Regions from separate parts of the Kocuria gwangalliensis genome, predicted to be linked through region 1. Evidence: predicted binding sites of a transcription regulator. Region 1 holds the regulator's gene; the other holds the start of a gene.

Region 1 (7,059 bases):
CAATGGCGGTGTCCTCGACCGTGTGGTGCACGTCGATGTCGGTGTCCCCGTGGGCCTGCACGTTGAGGTCGATCAGGGAGTGCTTGGACAGCGCCGTCAACATGTGGTTGTAGAAGGGCACCGTGGTCTCGATGGTGGACTGACCGGTGCCGTCCAGGTTGAGTTCCACGCGCACCGTGGATTCACTGGTCACGCGTTCCACCACGGCCGTACGAGGTGAGTTGGTTGGGGACATAACGGGGTGTGACTCCTCGATTTCTGCAAGTGCCCGCCGGAAACAGCGGCGATATCCAGTCTACTGGGCGGGCCCGACCCGCCCGCCCGGTGACCGTCGGAGGCCCGACCCGCGGCTCACGCGGATTGGAGGTAGCTCTCCACGGCGGTCAGGAACGCGGTGGTCTCATCCTCGGTGCCCGCGGTCACCCGCAGGTGGCCGGGGATTCCGACGTCGCGCACCAGCACCCCGTGATCCAGGAGGTGCTGCCACATCCGTTGCGCGTCTGCCATGCCGCCGTAAAACACGAAGTTGGAATCGGACTCCGCGGGTGCGAGACCCAGGCGTTTGAGATCGTCCACAATGCGGTCCCGTTGCATCTTGATGTCTTCCACCGTGCTGAGCAGGACGTCCTTGTGTTCGAGGGCCGCCAAGGCCGTGGCCTGGCTGACGGCGGAGAGGTGATAGGGCAACCGCACCAGGCGAATGGCATCCGTGACCTCGGGGGCCGCGGCGAAGTAGCCCAGTCGGGCCCCGGCCAGGGCAAAGGCCTTGCTCATGGTGCGAGTGACAATCAGCCGAGGGCGGCCTTCGAGCAGGGTCAACGCAGACGGTGTGCCGAACCGGGCGAATTCCGCGTAGGCCTCGTCCACAATGACCATGGAATCGGATTCCGCAGCGGCCTCGTACACGGCCCGAACCACGTCCAAACCCAGCGCGGTGCCGGTGGGGTTATTGGGTGAACACAGGAATACCACGTTCGGCGTGTGCTCGCGAACCTGCGCTGCGGCGGACTCGGCCGACAACGTGAAATCTTCTGCGCGCCGGCCCGCGATGAACTCGGTACCGGTCCCGGAGGCCAGCAGCGGGTACATCGAGTAGGTTGGGACGAACGTGAGAACCGAACGGCCGGGACCCCCGAAGGCCTGCAGGATTTGCTGCAGGATCTCATTGGACCCGTTGGCGGCCCAGAGGTTTTCAGCCCCTAGACCGTGGCCCAGATAACCGGCGAGCGCGGTGCGCAGTTCCGTGAACTCCCGATCCGGGTAGCGATTGAGCTGCCCGGCGGCCTGAGACACGCGCTCCGAAATGGCATCCACCACCGGTTGCGGAACGGGGTGAGTGTTCTCGTTGGTGTTGAGTGCCACCGCAACATCGAGTTGGGGGGCACCGTACGGGGACATGCCCCGTAAATTCTCACGCAAGGGCAGGGCTTCTAAACGATCGAGATTTTGGCTCACTCCCCTAGCTTAAGCGCCGGGGGTGCCTTCGCACGATTCAGCGTGCGGGGACCTCCAGCAGTTGGCCGGCGGAGATCTCCGAGGACGCCAATCCATTGAGCTCCACGATGTCGTCCATGACTTCACGGGTGTCGCGCTGGGGATCAGCCGCGTACGCGATCTCCCACAGTGACTGGTCGGGTTGAACGCTCACGGTATGGGTCACCGGGTCACCCACGGGCTCGCTGTTGGCCTGAACCGTGGTGGGCAGCAAGAAAATGACCGCGACCACCAGCAGCGCCGCGGCACCCGTAATGAGCGGTACCCCAATGAAGACGAACCGCCCTCGGCGGGTGAGATTGAGCTTGGGTGCTCGAGCAATGCTGCGAGCGCTGGTGGGCAAGATGCGTGTGGTCATGGCAACCTCCTGGTGATCTCTCCGGTAACCGCGGGATAAGGCGGCAGGGTGTTCGAACCCTTTTCCCGGTGTTAGAACACGTTTTCGAATACCGGAGTTAAGTTCTAGCACGGGTGTACGAACCTTGTCGAGGGAAAAATCGAACATGTGTTTGAGTCCTCACTCCGGGGGCACTAGTCTTTAAGCAACGCCCGTACTAGTTGATCGAACACTTCCGACACGCATAAGCGCCCGGATCGAGCTCGGCGAGTACGGCATCCCTCGCGGTTGATCCCGCGGTGGACACACGGTGAAAGGACCCAACTCGTGAGCACACCTTCCCCCTCCGGTTCGGAGTCCCCGCGTTCGCAGCGGCCACTGACCGCTCGCCAGCGCACCATCCTCAGCGCGGTGCAGCGTTCCATCGGTGAGCGCGGTTATCCCCCGTCCATGCGCGAAATCGGCGACGTCGTGGGCCTGGCATCGCTGTCCAGCGTGACCCACCAACTGGGTCAATTGGAGAAGCTGGGGTACATCCGCAGGGATCCAAGGCGCCCCCGCGCCATGGAAGTTCTTCGTCCACTCTCCGAGACCGAACTGGCCCGTGAACTGGGTGAGCCCCACACCGCGGAACGGGCTTCAACGTCCCCCACCGGCTCGGTGCACAACATCAATCAGCTGCCCGCGAGCAGCTCTGACGGCTCCATGGCATCGGTGCCCCTGGTCGGCCGAATCGCCGCCGGTGGTCCCATCACGGCGGAGCAGTCGGTCGAAGACGTGTTCTCCTTGCCGCGCGAGTTCGTGGGCCACGGTGACCTGTTCATGCTGAAGGTCTCGGGTGACTCCATGATCGACGCCGCCATCTGCGACGGGGACTGGGTCGTGGTGCGCCAACAGAACACGGCGGTCAACGGTGAGATCGTTGCGGCCCTCTTGGACGACGAGGCCACGGTGAAGACCTTCCGCCAACGCGACGGACACACGTGGTTGTTGCCCCAGAACACGCAGTACGAACCCATCCTGGGTGATCACGCCACCGTGATGGGCAAGGTCGTGTCGGTTTTCCGGTCCCTGTGATTCACCGGGGTCTTTGCCCACCGTCATCGGTGACGACACCAACCCGTCGGGTGAAGGCTGTAGGACTACTGTGAACTGCTCAGCCGCTTCAGGGCGCCCAGGACCGTGGCTTTGTCCGCGGTGGGCCACAGCGGCGGCAGGGACTTGGCCAGGAAGGTGCCGTAGCGCGCCGTCGCCAGTCGTGAATCCAGGACCGCCACCACGCCGCGGTCGTTACTTGAACGGATGAGGCGTCCCGCGCCCTGAGCGAGCTTCACCGCCGCGTGCGTTGCTGACACGGCCATGAAGCCGTTGCCGCCCGCTCGTTCGGTCGCACGGGTGCGGGCGGTTCCCAAGGGGTCATCCGGCCGCGGGAACGGGATGCGGTCAATCACGACCAACCGACATGAGTTGCCGGGCACGTCCACGCCCTGCCACAGGCTCATGGTGCCGAACAGGCTGGCGGTGGGGTCGTCGGTGAACTCCTTCACCAGGGACGGCAGGGACGCCTCACCCTGGCAGAGGATGTCGGTGTCGATCAGCTCACGTAGTTTTTCAGCGGCTTCTTCGGCCGCGCGGCGGGACGAGAACAGCCCCAGGGCGCCGCCGTTGGAGGCCTTGAGCAGTTCGGCCAGTTCCGCCAACTGGTCCGAGGAGACGCCCCGGCCCGGTTTGGGCAGGTGCCTGGCCACGTACAGAATTCCCTGCTTGGGATAATTGAACGGGCTTCCCACGTCCACACCGCGCCACGGCGGGGACCCGGCGCCCTGCAGACCGAGAGCGCCGGCCACGGATGAGAACGATGAGCCCACCGCCAGCGTGGCCGAGGTCAGCACGACCGTGCGGCCGTCGAAGAGTCCTTCGCGAAGGGCGCCGGCCACACTGAGCGGAGCAATGTTCAGGGTTGCCGGCTCCCCCGCATCCGGGGACACGTATCCGGAGGACTGGTCCCAGCGGCCCACGCGGGAGATCCACAGGACGTCGTGATCCGTATTGGCACTGAGCATCCGATCGGCGGTGTCGAGAAGTTCCGACAGCCGGGAACGCGCGGCATGTCGTCCGGCGTCCTCCGCGTTGGAATCGCCCTTGGTTGCGCTGAGCCCGGAACGGGCCGCGTCCTGAACGCCGCGCACCGCATAGACCTGCTCCTCGGTGAAACCCCGCGGTAGCAGTCCGTTCGGATCGCCGTTGAAGGCGCGGTCGAAGGCGTCCGCGGCCTTGTCCAAATCATCGTGCGGGGCGGCGGTGTGTTTGCGCACGCCGCTGGCTGCGGCTCGCACGGCCGCACCGGACAGCGCGCCCGTGACCGCTCCGGTCACCCGGTCCCGCAATTCATGGGCCTCGTCCACGACCACCACGTCGTGTTCGGGCAACACGGCCAAACCCTCGAAGGCGTTGATGGCCAACAACGCATGGTTGGTGATCACCACGTCCGCCTCGCCGGCGGCCAATCGCGCCTTCTCGGCAAAGCATTCCTCGATCAGCGGGCATTTGCGGCCAATACATTCGCGCGCGGTGACGGAAACCTGCCGCCAGGCTGCATCGGAGACACCGGGCTGCACGTCGTCACGGTCACCGGTCTCGGTGGACTCGACCCATTCCCGCAGTCGTTTGACCTGCTGGCCCAACTTGCCCACCGCGGTCTCCCCGGCCCGAGCGGCACCGGCCGGATCGGCGAGATTGAACAGCGCGGCGTCGTCGTCGGTGGGGTAACCGCCACCTATTTTGTGCAGGCACGCGTAATTCGAGCGACCCTTGAGCAGCGCAACGTTGGGCCGGTGCGCCAGGTGTTCCTCGACCGCATCGAGCACGCGCGGTACGTCACGGCCCGTGACCTGCGACTGCAGCGCCAGGGTTGCGGTGGAGATGATCACGGGTTTGTCCGCGGTCTGAGCGTGTTCGAACACCGGAACCAGGTAGGCCAGCGACTTGCCCGTGCCCGTGCCCGCCTGGACCAGCAGGTGCTTGCCCGAGTCCAGCGCCTCGGCCACCTTGGCGGTCATGAAACGCTGGCCCTCCCGCCGTTGCCCGCCCATGGCGGTCACGGCGGCGTCCAGGAGCTCGAGGGAGTCCTTGGCTCCGGGCAGGGTTTCGGGCCGGATGTCCGAAATGTCCCGCCCGCTCTCGTCAATGAACGGGTCTGCCATACCTATGCGGTTTCCGCGCCCGGTTCGGATTCTTCGGTGTCCCCCGATTGCGCCGCTCCGAGCCGGTACGGTTCAAGTTCCGGCACGAGGCTCCCCCGCACGCGCACGCGCAGGCGGGTGCCGTCCTCAGTGTGTTCCGTTCGGAGGATCTCAGCGTCCTGGGCGTGCAGTCGTGAGACCACCTCACCGTAGACGTAGGGAATCAGCAGGTCCAGTTCATGATCCGGACGGGGAATGGCCCTCGAGATCAGCTGTTTGAGCTCCTCGATGCCCTCGCCCGTGCGGGCGGAGACGGCCACGGAAGGGCTCTCATGGTTGAGGAGACGACCCAGCACCACGGGATCCGCGACATCTGCCTTGTTGAGCGCCACTAATTCCGGGATGTCGGTCGCCCCCACGTCCGTGAGGACATCGCGGACGGCCTTGAGTTGACCCTCGGGGTCCGGGTGAGAGGCATCCACCACGTGGACGATCACGTCCGCGTCCGCCACTTCTTCCAGCGTGGAGCGGAAGGCTTCGACCAACTGAGTGGGCAGCGAACGCACAAAACCCACGGTGTCCGAGAGCGTGTAGCCGATACCGTCCGGCGTTTCCGCCTTGCGCACGGTGGGATCCAGCGTGGCGAACAGCGCGTTCTCCACGAGCACACCGGCGTCCGTGAGGCGGTTGAGCAGCGACGACTTCCCGGCGTTGGTGTAGCCGGCAATGGCCACGGACGGCACCGAGAAGCGTTTGCGGTTGAGCCGCTTGGTTTCACGGGCCGGTTTCATGGCCTCGATCTCGCGACGCAGTTTGGACATGCGCTGACGGATCCTGCGTCGATCGAGCTCGATCTTGGTTTCACCCGGGCCGCGCGAACCAATGCCCTCACCGGCCGCCGCACGGCCACCGGCCTGACGGGACAGGGACTCACCCCACCCGCGGAGGCGGGGAAGCATGTATTCCAGCTGGGCCAACTCGACCTGGGCCTTGCCCTCCTTGGACTTGGCGTGCTGAGCGAAAATGTCGAGGATCAGCCCGGTGCGATCAATGACCTTGACCTTCACGACGTCCTCCAGCGCACGGCGCTGTGAGGGTGCGAGCTCGGCATCGACGACCACGGTGTCAGCGCCGGTCGCCGCGACCACATCGCGCAATTCAAGTGCCTTGCCCGACCCCAAGTAGGTTCCGGGGTCCGGGTTCACGCGACGCTGGAGCATGCCGTCCATGACCTCCGAACCGGCAGTCTCCGCGAGCGCGGCGAGTTCACGGAGTGAGTTCTCCGCGTCCGCGAGCGTTCCCGCGGACCACAGCCCCGCCAGGACCACTCGTTCCAGCCGGAGCTGGCGGTATTCGACCTCGGTGACGTCTTCGAGTTCGGTGGACAGCCCGGCAACACGACGGAGGGCGTGGCGCTCGGCGAGGTCCTGCTGCTCGCCGTCGGCGTCGGAGAAGTGCGAATCCTCGTCGTGGAGTTCTCGGGCGCGGCCCAGCGGGTCGCGGCGTTGATCAGTGGCGTCTTCAGCGGCGTTCCTGTAGATGGTCGGTTCCTGCTGTGCACGGGCGCGAGCCAGGACCCTGGCGACGACGTCTTCGAGATCGGCACCCGAGGGTTCTCCGGAGTTCACCGGAAAACGGTGTTGGGAGTCTTCGGGGCGGTGAGATTCAGTCATAATTCCTTGATCTGCAAGCTGCTGGTAGTTCGTTCAGTCTATCGCCGCACCCCGACACGGAGCACTGAGCGATAACATGTGGAGCCATGGCCACAGAACCGCACCCTCAGCACTACTTCGTGACCGATCCGTCCCTGCCGGAGAAACCTCGGCAGATGTCGGTGGACCTGAGAGGCCGCAAGGTGCAGGTTCGTACCGCCGCCGGGGTGTTCTCCCCCGGTGATCTGGACAAGGGAACGGCCGCGCTGTTGCGCAACGTCCCCGAGCCGCACGGTCAGCACTTCTTGGACATTGGCTGTGGCTGGGGCCCGTTGACCCTGGCCATGGGGTTGGCCGATCCGGAAGCCACCGTGACCGCGGTCGATGTCAATGA
Region 2 (7,059 bases), on a different contig from region 1:
AGGCCGGTTATGAATTCGTGTACTCCCCGCACATCACCAAAGGCCACCTGTATGAGGTGTCCGGTCACCTGGACTGGTACCGGGACGGCATGTTCCCTCCCATGCACGTGGACGAGGAGCGCAACCCGGAAACGGGCGAGGTGAACAAGCCGGGCCAGGACTACTACCTCAAGCCCATGAACTGCCCGATGCACAACTTGATTTACCGCTCACGCGGGCGCTCGTACCGTGAGCTGCCCCTGCGATTGTTCGAGTTCGGCGCCGTGTACCGCTATGAGAAATCCGGTGTCATCCACGGACTCACGCGCGTGCGCGGCATGACCCAGGACGACGCGCACATCTACTGCACCCGTGAGCAGATGAAGGACGAACTGACCGGCACCTTGAACTTTGTCCTGTCGTTACTCAAGGACTACGGTCTGGATGACTTCTACTTGGAGCTGTCCACCAAGGACCCGGAGAAATTCGTGGGTTCCGATGAGGTCTGGGACGAGGCCACCCGTACGTTGCAGGAAGTTGCCGAGGCTTCCGGCCTGCAGCTGGTCCCGGATCCCGGGGGAGCCGCTTTCTACGGCCCCAAGATTTCGGTGCAGGCCAAGGACGCGATCGGGCGCACGTGGCAGATGTCCACCATCCAGCTGGACTTCAACCTGCCCGAGCGTTTCGACTTGGAGTACCAGGCCGCCGACGGCACCCGGCAGCGTCCCGTGATGATCCACCGTGCGTTGTTCGGATCGGTGGAGCGTTTCATGGGCGTGCTGACCGAGCACTATGCCGGGGCGTTCCCCGCGTGGCTGGCTCCCGTCCAGGTGCGCGCCATTCCGGTGGCCGAGGCCTTCAACGACTACCTGGACGAGTTCGCGGCCACGCTGCGGGCCCGGGGCATTCGTGTGGAGGTGGATGCGTCCTCGGATCGTTTCCCCAAGAAGATCCGCACGGCGTCCAAGGACAAGATCCCGTTCGTGGTCATCGCGGGCGGCGACGACGCCGAGGCCGGTGCGGTCTCGTTCCGCTACCGCGACGGCTCACAGTTCAACGCGGTGCCTCTCGACGACGCCGTGGAGCTGATCGTGCGGCACGTGCGCGAGCGCGTCAACGAGGATCCTTCGGCGCCCTCGGACGGTGAGGTCTCGGAACCCGTTGCGGAACAACCGTGACGGAGAACACCTCGCAGAACCAGAACGGCAACCAGCGCTGGGTGGCTCAGGACGATTTTGAGCTGCCCGGCGTGCCGGACAGTTTCCAACGCTTGTGGACACCCCACCGGCTCGCCTACGTGCGCGGTGAGGACCCTTCGATCACGGAAACTCCGGGGTGCCCGTTCTGCACCGGGCCGGAGCGCTCGGACGAGGACGCACTGATCGTGCATCGCGGGGAGCACTGCTTTGTGGTGCTCAACCTGTTTCCGTACAACCCGGGTCACTTGCTGGTCTGCCCGTACCGTCATGTCGCGGACGTCACCGAGCTCACGGACGAGGAACTGTGGGAGTTGAACGTGCTGACCCGCACGGCGGTCGCCACGATCCGCGAGGTCGCCCAGCCGGCGGCGTTCAACGTGGGCCTGAATCTCGGGTCCGCGGCGGGCGGTTCGTTGTCCGCGCACCTGCACCAGCACGTGGTGCCCCGCTGGGAGGGTGACGCCAACTTCATGCCCGTCATTGCTCATACCAAACCGCTCATCCAGACCCTGGGAGCCAATCGCGACGACATCGCCGCGGCCTGGCCCCGTTCCTGATTCTCATTGCTCCCGGGCATCGCTTCTCTGCGCCCGGGACGGTGGTACCCCAGTCACTAGAATGGAATCCATGTCTCGACCACTCGTACGTCTACTCGGCCAGGGAGTTCGGTGGGCCTCAAGCCTGCGCGGCGGTGGCTCCGCCTTCCCCGGCCTGGTCATGGAAAAGCTGCATCCCGGGTTCGTGGCCGAAGAACTCGGCAAACTCTCGCACGGTGTGGTGGTCATCAGCGGCACCAACGGCAAGACCACGACCACCAAGATGGCCGTCCAATTGCTGCGTTCACAGGGCCTGCGCGTGTTCACGAACCGGACGGGATCGAATTTCGTGCGGGGCGTGGCGGCGTCGTTGTTGGCCGAGATGAACGCGTTCGGTCGCCTCGACGCGGACGTGGCCGTGCTGGAACTCGACGAGGCGCACGCCGTGCACTTCGTCAAGCAGGTCAAGCCCCGCTACGCCCTGCTGCTCAACGTGATGCGCGATCAGCTCGACCGGTTCGGCGAGATCGACACGACCCGCCGCATGCTCAGCCAGGTCGCCAAGGCGACCACCGGAACCGTGGTGCTCAACCGCGAAGACCCACGGATCGCCGGTCTCGCGGACGACGTCGCCGCTGACGCCACCGTTGAATGGTTCGGCCTCTCGGACGCGTTGCGGCCCATGTTTCCCTCCGACGACGACATGCGCGACGTGCTGCGTCGGACCGAGGCGGTCGAGCTGGATTCGGAGCAGCCCTCCGTGGCACGACCGCGCGCTGGCGTGGTGCTCAATGCCGTGCGGGCCAATAGCGTGGACCTGGACGTGCACGGCGAACACCACACGGCAACCATCGACCTCTACGGGGTGTACAACCAGTACAACGCGGCGGCGGCTCTCGCCCTGAGCCTGCAGGTTCTGGGCGACGGCGCGGACGTTGCCTCCCTCGTGGATGAACTGTCGCGGGTGACCCCGGCCTTCGGTCGCGGTGAAACCGTGACGGTGGACGGTAAACCCCTGCAATTGCTGCTCGTGAAGAACCCCGCCGGATTCCGGTTGTCACTCGCGTCCGCATCGGCGGACGACTACGCGACCATGATCGCGATCAACGATGCCTACGCCGACGGCCGTGACGTGTCGTGGCTGTGGGACGTGGATTTCGACAGCCTGCGCGACAGCGGCGTGGACATTGTCTCCGGTGCGCGCGCGTGGGACATGGCCCTGCGCCTGGATTACGACCTGGTGACGGTCCGATCGGTGGAAACCGACCTGGACACCGCGCTCCAGCAGTTCATCGCCGGGGCGGGGGACCGGCCCATGCGGGTGTTCTGCACCTACACCGCCATGCTGTCCCTGCGGAAGATCCTGGGCGGCATGACCCACGTGGACGCGATCTGAGGAGCCGATCATGAATCAGGACAAAGTGGGTTCCTTGGACATCGTCCAACTCTACCCGCGGGACATGAACATCTACGGGGACTGGGGCAACACCCTGGCCCTTAAGCGCCGCGCCGAACGCTACGGCTTCGAGGTGCGGGTCCACGACTACAACCCCGGTGACCCCTGGCCGGACCACGCAGACCTCTTCGTGGGTGGCGGTGGGCAGGACTCGGGTCAGTTCCGGGTGGCCGAGGACCTCGCCCGCGTGGCACCCGCACTGCACGACGCGGCGTCGGCGGGTACGCCCATGCTGGTCATCTGCGGTCTGTACCAGCTCTTCGGGCGGGAGTTCCGCACCGGTAGTGGCGAGACCCTGCGAGGGATCGACATGTTCGACCTCGAAACGGTGGGTGGACCGGAGCGACTGATCGGCAATGTCGTGACCGAATCCCCGGACTTCGGCACGATCATCGGCTATGAGAACCATTCGGGGCTTACCACGCTGGGACCGGACCAGGCCCCTTTGGCCACTGTGGCGAGCGGGGCCGGTAACAACGGTCAGGACGGCACCGAGGGCGCGCGCACGCACAACGTGCTGGGCAGTTACCTGCATGGATCACTGCTCCCCAAGAACCCGGCCGTGGCCGACTTCCTGTTGCGGACCGCAGTGGAAATCCGCGGGGACAGCTTCCCGGACACCGCGCTGGACGACACCTATGCGGAGCACGCGCGCGGAGTAGCCAGAACCAGACCTCGTTAGCGAGGTAGGGCCGAGTTCGAGGCCCCGTGGTACATCGCTAAAATAAGGCATAAATCGCAAACCCGGACCGGCTGAGCCGGGTACACAGACTTCTTAGGAGGAACTCGATGTCAGGTCACTCCAAATGGGCCACGACCAAGCACAAGAAGGCCGCAATCGACGCCAAGCGCGCCAAGGCCTTCGCCAAATACATCAAGGGCATTGAGGTGGCCGCGCGCATGGGCGGTGCGGACACCGCCGGTAACCCGGCGCTGGAGCTGGCCGTTTCCAAGGCCAAGAAGAACTCGGTGCCCAATGACAACATTGATCGCGCGGTCAAGCGCGGCGCCGGCCTGACCGGCGAGACCATCGACTACTCGGAGATCCTGTACGAAGCTCGCGGCCCCCAGGGCACCGCGCTGTACATCGAGTGCTTGACGGACAACAAGAACCGGGCGGCCTCCGAGGTGCGTGTTGCGGTGACCCGCCACGGTGGGACCATGGCGGATTCCGGTTCCGTGGCCTACCTCTTCGAACGCAAGGGCGTGGTCGAGGTGGCCAAGACCGACGGTCTCACCGAGGACGACGTTCTGATGGCCGTGCTCGACGCCGGCGCGGACGAGGTCATCGAGGAGTCGGAGGTCTTCGAGGTCGTCAGTGACGCCACCGACCTGCCCGGGATCCGTCAGGCCCTGGACGCGTCCGGACTGGACTACAACAACGACGATCCCCAGTTCCGTCCCGCCATGACCGTGGATCTTGATTCCGAGGGTGCCAAGAAGTTCCTTAAGCTCGTGGACGCCGTCGAAGAGCTCGACGACGTGCAGAACGTCTACTCGAACGCCGACATCCCCGAGTCCGTCCTGGCGGAGCTCGACGACGAGGACTGAGAGCCCCATGGCGCGCACGTCGGACGGCGGATCGGCCCCGGGACAGCGCATTCTTGCGGTGGACCCGGGGCTGACCCGTTGTGGCTTCGCGGTGGTGGACATGGCGGCCAATCGCACGGGAACGTTCGTCCACGTGGAAGTCAACGGCACCAAGGCGCACGAAGCCCTCGAGGATCGAGTGCTGGCCATCATGACGGCGGCCGAGGCGCTCATGGATCGGTTCGCACCGGACGTCGTGGCGGTCGAGCGGGTGTTCGCCCAGAACAACGCGCCCACCGTGGTGGGGACGGCCCAGGCCACGGGCGTGGTCATTGCCGCCGCGGCACGGCGTGGGATTCCGGTGGCGTGGCACACCCCGTCCGAGGTCAAAGCGGCGGTCACCGGGGACGGCGGCGCGGACAAGGAGTCGGTGAACCGCATGGTCGTCCGGATTCTCCGGTTGGCCGCGCCCCCGCGACCCGCCGACGCCGCGGACGCTCTGGCTCTGGCGGTGTGCCACGGCTGGCGCGGCGGCATGGCCGGGATGAATGCGGCGGCCAAGACGTCCACGCATTCGGGTTCTCAGCCCTCCTCCGTCCGAGCCTCCGGGCTCACCCCGGCGCAGCAGGCGTGGAAACAGGCCGAGGCGTCAGCTCGGCAACCCAAGGCCCCCCGGGCCGCCCGGTCACCGCGCCGCTGACCCGGAGGGTTCCGCCGATGACGCGGCCCGGCAGAGCGGGGCGCGCTGTGCGAGTCGGTGGGAGTTGTTAGAGTGATCCCGTGCTGCAGTTCGTATACATGTTCGAATCAACGGCGGGGACATCCCGCATGACGGGAGCCGCCCTGTGATTGCTTCGGTGTCCGGTGAGGTGCGTTTTGTGGGCGCCGCACAGGCGGTCATTGAGGTCTCCGGTTTCGGGATCGAAATTCAAGCCAGTCCGCACACCCTGGCGGGTCTGCGCACGGGATCGGCGGTGCATTTACACACCGCCTACATTGCCCGCAAGGACGAAGCACCCCTGCTGTTTGGTTTCGCGGGAGCGGACGAGAAGGAGGTCTTCACCGTGATGCTCGGCGTCTCCGGTGTGGGGCCGCGCACCGCGTTGGCCGCGGTCTCGGTTCTCGGCCCGGATGAGACCCGGCGGGCCATTGCGAGCGGTGACGACAAAGCCTTCACCGCGGTCCCGGGAATCGGCCCCAAATCCGCCCGTCGTATCGTGTTGGAACTGGCGGACAAGCTCGTTCTTCCGGAACCGCGGGAAACCGCGGCAACTCAACCTCAGGTGCAGGTGTGGCGCGAACAGGTCATGGGCGCCCTCGTGGGGTTGGGCTGGAGCGAGAAGGACGCGATCCGCGGCATCGACGACGCGCTGGAGACGCAACCCGAATTGGCCGACACCGGCAACGTGGCCGAGATCCTCCGTGCGGTCCTGTCCTGGCTGGGAACCGCTAAGGGCACGAGTCACACACATGGTCGAGGACGGTCCTGATGGCTTACGAGGAACGCGGTGCCGCGCAGGGACAGCAAAGACTCGTCGGTGCGGAGGGGGACCTGGACGACCAGCAGCTCGAAGCGAGTCTCCGCCCGGGTACCCTGGACGACTTCGTGGGGCAAAAGCGCGTGCGCGCCCAGCTGTCCCTCGTCCTGGAAGCCTCCAAGTTGCGTGGGCGCACCGCGGACCACGTCCTGATGTCGGGGCCCCCGGGGCTGGGTAAGACCACGCTGGCCATGATCATTGCCCAGGAACTGGACGTTCCGCTACGGATCTCGTCCGGTCCGGCAATTCAACACGCCGGGGATCTCGCGGCCATCCTGTCCTCACTGACCCACGGCGAGGTGCTGTTCCTGGACGAGATCCACCGCATGTCCCGACCGGCCGAGGAGATGCTCTACATGGCCATGGAGGACTTCCGCGTGGACATCGTGGTCGGTAAGGGCGCCGGCGCCACGTCCATCCCGTTGGACCTGCCGCCGTTCACCCTGGTGGGCGCGACCACGCGCGCCGGTCTGCTTCCGGGGCCGCTGCGTGACCGCTTCGGCTTCACCGGTCACCTGGAGTTCTACTCGGTTGCGGAACTGGAGCTCGTGCTGCGGCGTTCGGCGGGTCTGCTGGATCTGAACATGACCTCGGAGGGATTTTACGAAGTGGCCTCGCGGTCCCGCGGCACCCCGCGCATCGCCAACCGTTTGCTGCGCCGCGTCCGCGACTGGGCGCTGGTGCACGGGGTGGATCTGATCGACGCGCGCACCGCCGGAGCCGCCCTGGACATGTACGAGGTGGATGCCAGGGGACTGGACCGCCTGGACCGCAATGTGCTTTCCGCCCTGGTCACCAAGTTCAACGGGGGACCGGTGGGC

Evidence for each region. The regulator LexA, encoded in region 1, represses DNA repair genes until DNA is damaged. The targets are predictions, from matches to a motif close to TCGAACANNTGTTCGA.
Region 2: ruvA (Holliday junction branch migration protein RuvA) is a predicted target of LexA. The motif match lies at 5,491-5,506, and genes of this name have one in related genera.

What each region holds. Positions count from the first base shown of each region.
Region 1 is NZ_BAABLN010000013.1:30,455-37,513, forward strand. It holds gene hisB (imidazoleglycerol-phosphate dehydratase HisB) at 1-235, opposite strand, end outside; gene ABEA06_RS05970 (histidinol-phosphate transaminase) at 352-1,455, opposite strand; gene ABEA06_RS05975 (LysM peptidoglycan-binding domain-containing protein) at 1,493-1,852, opposite strand; gene lexA (transcriptional repressor LexA) at 2,159-2,908, shown strand; gene ABEA06_RS05985 (ATP-dependent DNA helicase) at 2,974-5,034, opposite strand; gene hflX (GTPase HflX) at 5,037-6,686, opposite strand; gene ABEA06_RS05995 (class I SAM-dependent methyltransferase) at 6,773-7,059, shown strand, end outside.
Region 2 is NZ_BAABLN010000033.1:114,190-121,248, reverse strand. It holds gene thrS (threonine--tRNA ligase) at 1-1,157, shown strand, start outside; gene ABEA06_RS10830 (HIT family protein) at 1,154-1,735, shown strand; gene ABEA06_RS10825 (MurT ligase domain-containing protein) at 1,797-3,110, shown strand; gene ABEA06_RS10820 (type 1 glutamine amidotransferase) at 3,121-3,852, shown strand; gene ABEA06_RS10815 (YebC/PmpR family DNA-binding transcriptional regulator) at 3,960-4,721, shown strand; gene ruvC (crossover junction endodeoxyribonuclease RuvC) at 4,729-5,400, shown strand; gene ruvA (Holliday junction branch migration protein RuvA) at 5,546-6,190, shown strand; gene ruvB (Holliday junction branch migration DNA helicase RuvB) at 6,190-7,059, shown strand, end outside.